Regions from separate parts of the Microbacterium sp. PI-1 genome, predicted to be linked through region 3. Evidence: predicted binding sites of a transcription regulator. Region 3 holds the regulator's gene; each other region holds the start of a gene.

Region 1 (3,276 bases), on a different contig from region 3:
TGACGTCCCAGTCTCCGGTGAGGAGCTTGGCGAGCGACACCCGGCGCCGCTGACCACCGCTGAGGGAGCCGATCTCCGCATCCCAGGGCAGGTCGGTGAGCAGTCCTTCGATGACGTCGCGGATCCGCGCGTCGCCGGCCCACTCGTACTCCGGGGTGTCCCCGACCACTGCGGCGCTGATGGTCAGGTCGTCGGGGAGGGTGTCCGCCTGATCGAGCACACCGATGCGCGTGCCGCCGCGCACGGTGACGCGGCCCGAGTTCGGTTCCTTGATCCCCGCGAGCATGCCGAGAAGACTCGACTTGCCGTCGCCGTTGCGGCCGACGATGCCGATGCGATCACCCTCTTCGATGCCGAGGGTCACGGAGTCGAAGACGACCCTGGTCGGGTATTCGAGATGCAGGGCTTCAGCCCCGAGAAGATGTGCCATGTTCCTTCCAGGGTAGTCGCGCGCGGTCGGCGTGTTCTCCGACCGGCTCCCCGCGCTCTAAGATCGACGGGTGCCGAAGAGTCGCCGGGTGTTCTCCCTTCTGCTCGAGGATCGCAAGGCGAAGCTGGTGCAGTCGAGAAGGCGGCCCGGTCGCTACGAACTCAGCGTCGACGGAATCCCGCAGTCCGTCGTCTCGATGACCGACCCCACCGATCTCGAATACGACTACACGCAGCACATCGCCAGAGTGATGGATGCTGCCGCTGAGCCCGGTGCGCCGCTGTTCACCGTGCACCTGGGAGCCGGTGCCCTCACGCTGGCACGCTACGTCGAGGCCACGCGCGCCGGATCGCCGCAGCTCGTGGTCGAGTTCGAGCCCACTCTCTACGAGGCGGTGATCGCCGCGCTGCCGCTGTCTCCGGGCACCGATCTGCGCGTCATCTTCGGTGATGCGCGCGCGGTCGCGGACGCGGAGCTTGCCGGCGAGTGGATGGGTGCGCGGTTCACGGTCGTCGATCTCTGGGATGCCGCCGTCATCCGGCATCGCGTGGCCAGCCAGGAGTTCTATCGCCGTGTCGCCGCGCGCTCCGCAGCGGGGGGAGTCGTGGCGGTCAACCTGCTCGACGGACATCCCTTCGAGTACTCACGGCGACAGTCAGCCACCCTGCGCACGGTGTTCGACCATGTCGCCGTCGTCCTCGACGCAGAACCGAACGATGACGAAGGCCCGCTCGGCAACGTCGTCGTCTTCGCGAGCGATGAGCCGCTCGCCGTCGCGACGAACCCCGACCTCCTCGGCGTGCCGCACCCTCATACGCTCCACGGCGACGCACTGACCTCGTGGATCGCCGGCGCGCGCATCATGACCGACGCCGACGGCACGGACTCCCCCGACCCCGACGATCCGATCTGGGACTAGCACCGCCCGTTGATCGCGTTCGTCACCGTTTCGTGACCCCGGAGACGTGAATTTTGATCGAATGCATCTTCGAATGTCAGTGGTCGGTGATGGACTGAAGTCATGACCGCACTGCTCGACGCGACCGATTCCCAGATGGCGATGCTCGCCGATCTGGTCGCGTCGCTCGAGGCCGCGGAGAGCACTCTGAGCAGCATGCAGGCGGCCCGCGACGGCATGCTCGCGATGGCCGGACGCCTGGCCGTCGACATCGCCCGCGGCGCCGCCCACCCCGATCACGGCGACATGGCGATCCGCACGGTCGCTGCCGAGATCGGCGCGGCGCAGCCCCTGAGCGACCGCACGATCGAGCGCAAGATGGCCGAGGCCACGTGGCTCGTCGAGCGATTCCCGGCGGTATGGGAGGCACAGGGCGAAGGGCGCATCAGTGCCGCGCACTCCCGGGTCATCGTCGAGGCGGGCGCGCATCTCGACGAGGCTGCGCATCGCGCCGCCTACGCCGCGGAGGCCGTGGAGGTCGCCGTGACGGAATCCCCGAATCGGCTTCGGCGGATCGTGCGGCGTCTTGCCGAGCGGTTCCAGGAGCGCAGTCTCACCGAGCGGCATCGCGATGCCCACGAGCTGCGCCGCGTGTGGGTGAAGGACCTTGACGACGGGATGGCCGAGCTGGGGGCGCGCGGACCCGCGGTCCTCCTGCACGGCATGCTCGACCGGCTGTCGCAGATGGCGCATGCGGTGAAAGAGGAGAACGCGCGAGCGGCACAGGACGCTTCGGCCGCCGGACTCCCCGCCGACGACCGCACGGTCGATCAGTTGCGCGCCGATCTGCTCGCCGACCTCGTTCTCACAGGATCCCCCGCGGGCCATGACACGGCGGACAGCCTGCTGGGCGAGGTCCGCGCCCGCGTCGAGGTCACGGTGCCGGTGCTCACTCTGATGGACGATGACGCTCCGACGACCTCATCACCGGCCGAGCTCGACGGAACGATCCCCATCGACGTCACGACCGCTCGCACGCTGGCAGGTTCCGCGACCGGCTGGGACCGCGTGCTGACGCATCCGATCTCTGGCGAAATGCTCGCTGTCGACCGCTACCGCCCGAGTGAGCATCTCCGGCGGCATCTCCGCGCGCGGGACCAGCGGTGCCGGTTTCCCGGATGCGGGATCACGGCGCGCAAGTGCGACCTCGACCACAATCATGCGGCCTCGACCGGAGGGGCGACCGCCCACGGAAACCTTGCCGCCTTCTGCCGACGACATCACATGCTCAAACACCACTCCCCCTGGCACGTCGACCAGACCTCGGGCGGCGTGCTGGAGTGGACGAGCCCGACCGGTCGCACGTACATCGACCGGCCGCCTCCGCAGAACACGGTGACCTTCACGAGTGCCGATCCGGTGACCGCACCGTTCTGAGCGCCTCCCGGGCATGTGCACCGGTTGAACGACGAACCGCCCGGACCCGAGGGCCCGGACGGTTCGCGTATCCGTGAGGATGTGTGCCGTGCGAGTTACTGGTACGACTTCACGATCTCGAGGAGGCTCGGGACGTTGGCGTATGCCTCTGCCGCGTTCTCCTTGGTCACGATGATCGGGTCGAGCAGGTAAGCCGGAACGACCTTCACGCCGTTGTCGTACTGCTCGGTGTCGTTGACGTCGACCTCTTCACCCTTCTGGAGCTGGCCGACCATCTTGATCGACTGCTCGACGAGGAGCGTGGTGTCCTTGTTGATCGTGGAGTACTGGATGCCCTCCATGATCGACTTCACCGACTCGACCTCGGAGTCCTGACCCGTGACCACCGGGACCGGCTTTCCGGCTTGCTGCACCGAGGTGATGATGGCGCGAGCGAGCGTGTCGTTCGGCGAGAGGACGCCGTCGAGCGTCTCGGAGCTGTACGTCGAGGTGAGGATCGAGTCCATGCGAC
Region 2 (3,276 bases), on a different contig from region 3:
ACTCGTCGGTCGGGCTCGTCCCCACGATGGGGGCGTTCCATGACGGACACCTCTCTCTCATGCGTGCGGCCCGAGCGGCTTCTGATCTCGTCGTCGTCTCGCTCTTCGTCAACCCGACGCAGTTCGGCGCGAACGAAGACCTCAGCACCTACCCGCGTGACGAGGCGCGAGACGCCGCGCTCGCCGAAGCCGAGGGCGTGGATATTCTCTTCGCCCCCGCGGCATCCGAGATCTACCCCGACGGGTTCGCGACGAACATCCACGTCGCCGGCCTCACCGATGTTCTCGACGGTGCGAGTCGCGGCGCACATCACTTCGACGGCGTCGCCACGGTCGTCACGAAGCTGTTCGGGATCGTCCGCCCTGATGCCGCCTACTTCGGGCAGAAGGATGCGCAGCAGGTGCTGGTCGTCCGCCGCGTCGTACGCGACCTCGACCTGGACGTGCGGATCGTCGCCTGCCCGATCGTGCGCGAGGCCGACGGGCTCGCGATGAGCTCGCGCAACGTCTACCTCGATGCGGACGCCCGTGCTCAGGCGACCGCGCTCAACCGTGCCCTCGACGAAGCGACCGCGGTGTTCGACGGCGGTGCCCGTGACGCCGGCAGCATCCTGTCGACCGCTCGTCGCGTGCTGGACGAGGCCGACATCGATCCGGAGTACCTCGAGCTCCGCGATGCCGAGACTCTGCGCCCTCTCGCGCGCGTCGACCGTGACGCCCTCCTCGCCGTGGCTGCGCACGTCGGGGCTGCTCGGCTCATCGACAACCACATCCTCTCCGGGGGCGACGTCGCCGCCGGCCCCACCGCGACGGAGGTCCGCGCATGAGTGCCCAAGCTGGTTCCCACCCCCGTGTCACCCTCGCTGCCCTCGCCGCGAAGAAGGACGCGGGCGAAGCGCTCGTCATGGTCACCGCGTATGACCACCCCAGCGCGCAGATCGTGGAAGCTGCCGGGGTCGACATCGTGCTCGTGGGCGACTCGGCCGCGATGACCGTGCTCGGCTACGACAGCACGGTGCCGGTCACGGTCGACGAGATGCTCATGCTCACCAAGGCTGTTCGCCGCGGATTGACCTCCCCGCTGCTCATCGGCGACCTGCCCTTCGGATCGTATGAAGCCTCTGACGAACTCGCCCTCGCGACGGCACAGCGCTTCATCAAGGAGGCTGGCTGCGACCTCGTGAAGATCGAGCGCGGCGGCACGACCGTCGACCGCGCTCGGGCCCTGGTGCAAGCCGGCATTCCCGTGGTCGGGCACGTCGGACTCACCCCGCAGACCGCGACGGCTCTCGGCGGCTACCGCGCGCAGGGTCGAACCGCCGAAGCCGCGCTCGCCGTGATCGATGATGCCCTCGCCCTGCAGGATGCCGGGCGCGCGATGCTCGTGATCGAAGCAGTGCCCTCCGAAGTGACCGCAGTCCTCATGCCGCGCCTCGACATCCCGGTGATCGGTATCGGCGCCGGAGCGGGTGCCGACGGGCAGGTGCTCGTCTTCCACGACCTCCTCGGGCTCTATGACGGCGGGGCGGCAAAGTTCGTCAAGCGCTACGCCGATCTGCGCAGTGCAGCCATCGACGGCGTCGAGGCATACGCGCGGGAGGTGCGCAGCGGTGCGTATCCTGCGGCGGAGCACGGCTACACGATGGCGCGCGGTGAGGCGGCGCGCCTGGAGGAGATGCTCGCGACGCGCTGATCCAGCCGGCGCGTGGCCGATCGCCGGCCCCATCGAGAGCATCGCGGGCGTGCGACTCGCATCCGGGGTCATTGTGTGGGGTCATGCTTGCATAGTACATAGTTTCGAAGACTGGCGGCGTGTAGTCCCGCGCTTGTGGATAGCTTGCATGCATGCTTGGCGATATTCCGGCATGCAATCGAATAAAGCTTCGAAAGTAGAGCCGTTCCGGGTTAGAGTGAAGCATGTCCACTTTGACCGGGTTGCACGAGGCGATGGCTCGCCTCGATGACGCGTGGTCGCGCGCCGAGGAGACCGGCGATCTGTCTCGAGCGCAGCTGATCGCCGTCAACGATGCGATCGGTCTGTTGCAGCGGCGTCTGGATGCTGTGCACGTGGAGGTGGCGGCTGGTATCTCACGCGAGTCGCGCCCCGAGTTGGGAGCAGAGAGCCTCGCGAAGCAACAGGGCTTTCGGAGTCCGGCGAAGCTGATCGCAGCGACGTCGGGAGTATCGACGGGTGATGCGCAGCGTCTCGTCAAGGTCGGCGAGGCGACGGCGCCGCGTATGGATCTGATCGGAGCGCGCTTGCCGGCGAGGTATCCGCTCGTACGCGAGGCGCTGGCCACCGGGGCTCTCAGTGCGCAGGCGGCGGCGATGATCGTCGGGCTGCTGGATCGGTGTCGAGTGGCTGCCGGCCCGGAACGCGTCGCCGAGGGGGAGCGGGTGCTTGCCGAGAAGGCTCAGGGTCTCGCGCTCGACGACGTCCGCAAGCTCGTGGTCCGCGCGGAGGCGTGGCTCGACCCGCACGGGGTCGAGCCGAAGGAGGAAGAGCGCCGCGGAAAGCGTGCGCTGACGTTGTTCGAGCGTGACGGCATGGTGCATCTGAGCGCGGTGCTGGATGCGGAATCGGCGGCTCCGGTCGTGACGGCGATCCGGGGGTATGTCTCAGCGGCGTTCGCGGCGCGGAAGGATGCGCCGGATCCCGATGCAGTCGATGCGGATCGTCGTTCGGTGCCGATGCTGCAGGCGGATGCGCTGGCCGTGTTCGCCGCGCATGTTCTCGGGTGTGCGCAGCGGGTGCCGTTGGCGGGTGCGACGGTCGTGGTGCGGATGCGGCTGGAGGATCTGGAGTCCGGATCCGGAGCCGCAGAGGTCGACGGGATCGAACAGCCGGTCAGTGTCGGTGCGGCGCGGCGGATGGCCGCGGGCGGGGGCGTGATCCCGTGCGTGCTCGGCGGTGCGGGCGAGGTTTTGGACTGGGGGCGGGAGAGACGCCTGTTCACCCGGGCGCAACGGCTGGCTCTGGTGGAGCGGGACGGTGGGTGCGCGATGTGCGGGTTGCCGCCGGAGATGACGAAAGCGCATCACATCCGCTGGTGGAGGCGAGATCGCGGGCCGACGGATCTGTCCAATGGTGTGCTGCTGTGTGAGACCTGTCACCATCGCATTCACGACAACGAGTGGGAGATCCGTATCGATGGGGCTGGCGCGGTAGGACGGGTGTGGTTCATTCCACCCGGATACGTCGACCCCGCCCGCATGCCGCGCCTGGGGGGACGAGCGCGCTTCGACATTGCGGCCTGAGCGCGACACCGTGCGAGG
Region 3 (3,276 bases):
GTGCCGGCAATCCACCGTGCCCCCGTTCCCTGCGCGATGAGCGGATACATCGAGTACGTGGGCGCGAACCCGAAGGCGGTGCGCCCGGGTCCTCCAAACGCCTGCAGGATGTGCTGCAGCACCTCGTTGGATCCGTTGCCCGCCCAGATCTGGTCGGCGGTGAGCCCATGACCGAGGTAATCCGCGAACGCCTCGCGAAGCGTCGTGAACTCCCGGTCCGGATACCGGTTCACGTCGCGGATCGCCACCGCGATGTCGTCGAGGATGTCACTCGCGACCGCCTCCGGGATCGGATGAGTGTTCTCGTTGACATTGAGAGCGACCGGGAGAGGGGCCTGCGGGGCACCGTACGGCTTCAGCCCGCGAAGGTCGTCACGGAGTGGCAGATCGTGGAGGGAGAGCGTCACCCTTCCCATGCTAGGCCGCTGGTCGGGCGGATGACGCACATCCCGGTGAGGGCTCAGTCCACGTACTGCGCCGGGATCGCGAGCTCCTGACCGATCTGGAGCTCGCCACCACGGAGCACGTTCATCCGGCTGATCTCTCCGATGACGACACGCGGGTCGGCGTTCGGCGCGACCGAGGTGGCGATCGACCACAGGGTGTCCCCGGGCAGGACCGTCAGCGTCTCGACACTCGCGGCGGGAGCATCGGCACCGGAGGCGATGGCGCTGCCACCGCTGAGCGCCGCGAAAGCGATTCCGATGGCCAGCGGCACGGAGGCGAGAGCCAGCAGCACACCGCGACCCCGTGCCGTCAGCCGCAGTCGCGTGTGGGGGCGTGCGGGTGCCGGGAAGATCGTTACGGTGCTGACGCTGATGCTGCTCATGTCGTGCTCCTTAGCCTGTCTCGGGGCGATGGCCCGGAGGAAGTTGGCGTAGCGTTCGCATTCCCGTCTCGGCCGGGAGCCGTTAATGCGAAGCTACGTTCCGAAGATATCTTCGAGTTCGAACATCTGTCAAGTGTTCTTCGAAACCGGAAACGCGATTCGCCCGACACGCTCGAACAGATCTTCCAGATCGGACTGTTTCTCGGATACGGTTTCGATGAGAACACCACACCACGGGCCTCCGACATTCGAAGAGCGACGTCGGATCACGCACTTAAGGAGCACCATGAGCGAGTACTCAGCCCCCGAGTCGGAGGCACCGCGGACCCGCCGTCGCAAGAGCCTGAGCCCGAAGCAGATGGCGATCCTCGAGGTCATCCAGAATTCGATCGCCCACCACGGGTACCCGCCGAGCATGCGGGAGATCGGTGACGCCGTCGGCCTCAAGTCGCTCTCGAGCGTGACGCACCAGCTCGGACAGCTCGAGCTCAGCGGCTACCTGCGCCGCGACCCCGGGAAGACGCGCGCGATGGAGGTCCTGATCGATCTGCCCGGTGCGAGCGGCGAGAACCCTGCCGATGTCGCGACCCCCGTGGGCGATGCCGCGCTCGTACCCCTGGTCGGGCGCATCGCCGCGGGTGTGCCGATCACGGCGGACCAGCAGGTGGAGGAGATCTTCCCCCTGCCACGCCAGCTGGTCGGCAAGGGCGACCTGTTCATGCTCAAGGTCTCCGGCGAGTCGATGATCGACGCCGCGATCTGCGATGGCGACTGGGTGGTCGTCCGCTCCCAGAACAATGCGGAGAACGGCGAGATCGTGGCCGCGATGCTCGACGGGGAGGCCACCGTCAAGGTCCTGCGCCGTCGCGACGGGCACACCTGGCTCCTGCCCCGCAACTCGTCTTTCGAGCCGATCCTCGGTGATGAGGCCGTCGTGCTCGGCAAGGTCGTGGCCGTGCTCCGGGCGGTCTGACGCGCTCCGCTGACCGTCGAGGCCCCTTCTGACCGTCGAGGCCCCTCCCAGATACGTTTCTGAGAGGGGGCCTCGACGCTGCGGGGGGGGTGTCGACCCGGCGCGGGGGTGTCGACCCGGGGTGAGCTATGCCCGGACGCTCACGTCCTCACGCACCCGGCGCGTCGCCTCGACGATGTTGCGCAGCGAGGCGGTCGTCTCCTCGTAGCCGCGGGTCTTCAGGCCGCAGTCCGGGTTCACCCAGAGCTGACGTGTCGGGATCTCCTCCACCGCGCGACGCAGTAGCGACTCGACCTCCTCGACCGTCGGCACGCGCGGCGAATGGATGTCGTAGACGCCCGGACCGATGCCGTGGTCGAACCCGACCTCGGCGATGTCGGCGACGACCTCCATGCGACTGCGCGCCGCCTCGATCGAGGTCACGTCGGCATCGAGCGCCCGGATCGCATCGATCACGACACCGAACTCGGAGTAACAGAGGTGCGTGTGCACCTGGGTACCGGCAGCGGCACCACCGGTCGCGAGTCGGAATGAGTCGACGGACCAGCGGAGGTACGCGGGCTGGTCCGCCTTCTTCAGCGGCAGGAGTTCACGCAGCGCGGGCTCGTCGACCTGGATGATCGCGATGCCGGCAGCCTCCAGGTCGGCGATCTCATCGCGCAGCGCCAGCGCGACCTGGTTCGCGGTCTCACCGAGCGGCTGGTCGTCACGCACGAACGACCAGGCGAGGATCGTCACGGGACCCGTGAGCATGCCCTTCAGGTGCTTGCTCGTCAACGACTGCGCGTAGGCGGACCATCCCACGGTGATCGGAGCCGGTCGCGAGACGTCGCCCCAGAGGATCGACGGTCGTGTGGCCCGGGATCCGTACGACTGGACCCAGCCGTGCTCGGTCACCGCGAAGCCATCGAGGTTCTCGGCGAAGTACTGCACCATGTCGTTGCGCTCGGGCTCCCCGTGGACCAGCACATCGAGCCCGAGGTCCTCCTGCAGAGAGACGACGCTGGCCACTTCGCGACGCAGGAAGTCGTCGTAGTCCTCGGCGGGGATCTCGCCACGGGTGAACCGGGCGCGCGCACGCCGGATGTCGCCGGTCTGCGGGAAGGAGCCGATCGTCGTCAACGGCAGCACGGGCAGGCCGAGCGCCTCCTGCGCGGTCTCACGCTCCTCGTACCCGACGCGGGAGAAGTCGGCCGTGCTGAGCGCACGATCGCGGACGGCACCGTCACGAACGCCTGGTGCAGCGAGACGATCCGCCAGCGCGGCGGACGACGCGTCGAGCTCGGCGGCGATCGACGCGCGGCCGACGCTGAGCCCCCGGGCCAGCACACCGACCTGCTGGACCTTCTGGTCGGCGAACGCCAACCACGAGACCAGGCGCTCGTCGAGCCGGGACTCGTCAGTCACGTCGTGGGGCACATGCAGCAGCGACGTCGACGTCGACGCGGACACGGCCGCGCCGAGCGCACGGAGA

What was found. The regulator LexA, encoded in region 3, represses DNA repair genes until DNA is damaged. The targets are predictions, from matches to a motif close to TCGAACANNTGTTCGA.
Region 1: E0W80_RS05145 (HNH endonuclease signature motif containing protein) is a predicted target of LexA. The motif match lies at 1,407-1,422, and genes of this name have one in related genera.
Region 2: E0W80_RS13200 (HNH endonuclease signature motif containing protein) is a predicted target of LexA. The motif match lies at 1,872-1,887, and genes of this name have one in related genera.

What each region holds. Positions count from the first base shown of each region.
Region 1 is NZ_SJYZ01000003.1:259,376-262,651, reverse strand. It holds gene E0W80_RS05155 (ABC-F family ATP-binding cassette domain-containing protein) at 1-430, opposite strand, end outside; gene E0W80_RS05150 (fused MFS/spermidine synthase) at 501-1,349, shown strand; gene E0W80_RS05145 (HNH endonuclease signature motif containing protein) at 1,452-2,765, shown strand; gene E0W80_RS05140 (sugar-binding protein) at 2,861-3,276, opposite strand, start outside.
Region 2 is NZ_SJYZ01000015.1:49,298-52,573, forward strand. It holds gene panC (pantoate--beta-alanine ligase) at 1-827, shown strand, start outside; gene panB (3-methyl-2-oxobutanoate hydroxymethyltransferase) at 824-1,693, shown strand; gene E0W80_RS13200 (HNH endonuclease signature motif containing protein) at 1,918-3,258, shown strand.
Region 3 is NZ_SJYZ01000012.1:35,287-38,562, forward strand. It holds gene E0W80_RS11500 (histidinol-phosphate transaminase) at 1-407, opposite strand, end outside; gene E0W80_RS11505 (LysM peptidoglycan-binding domain-containing protein) at 461-829, opposite strand; gene lexA (transcriptional repressor LexA) at 1,116-1,802, shown strand; gene metE (5-methyltetrahydropteroyltriglutamate--homocysteine S-methyltransferase) at 1,929-3,276, opposite strand, start outside.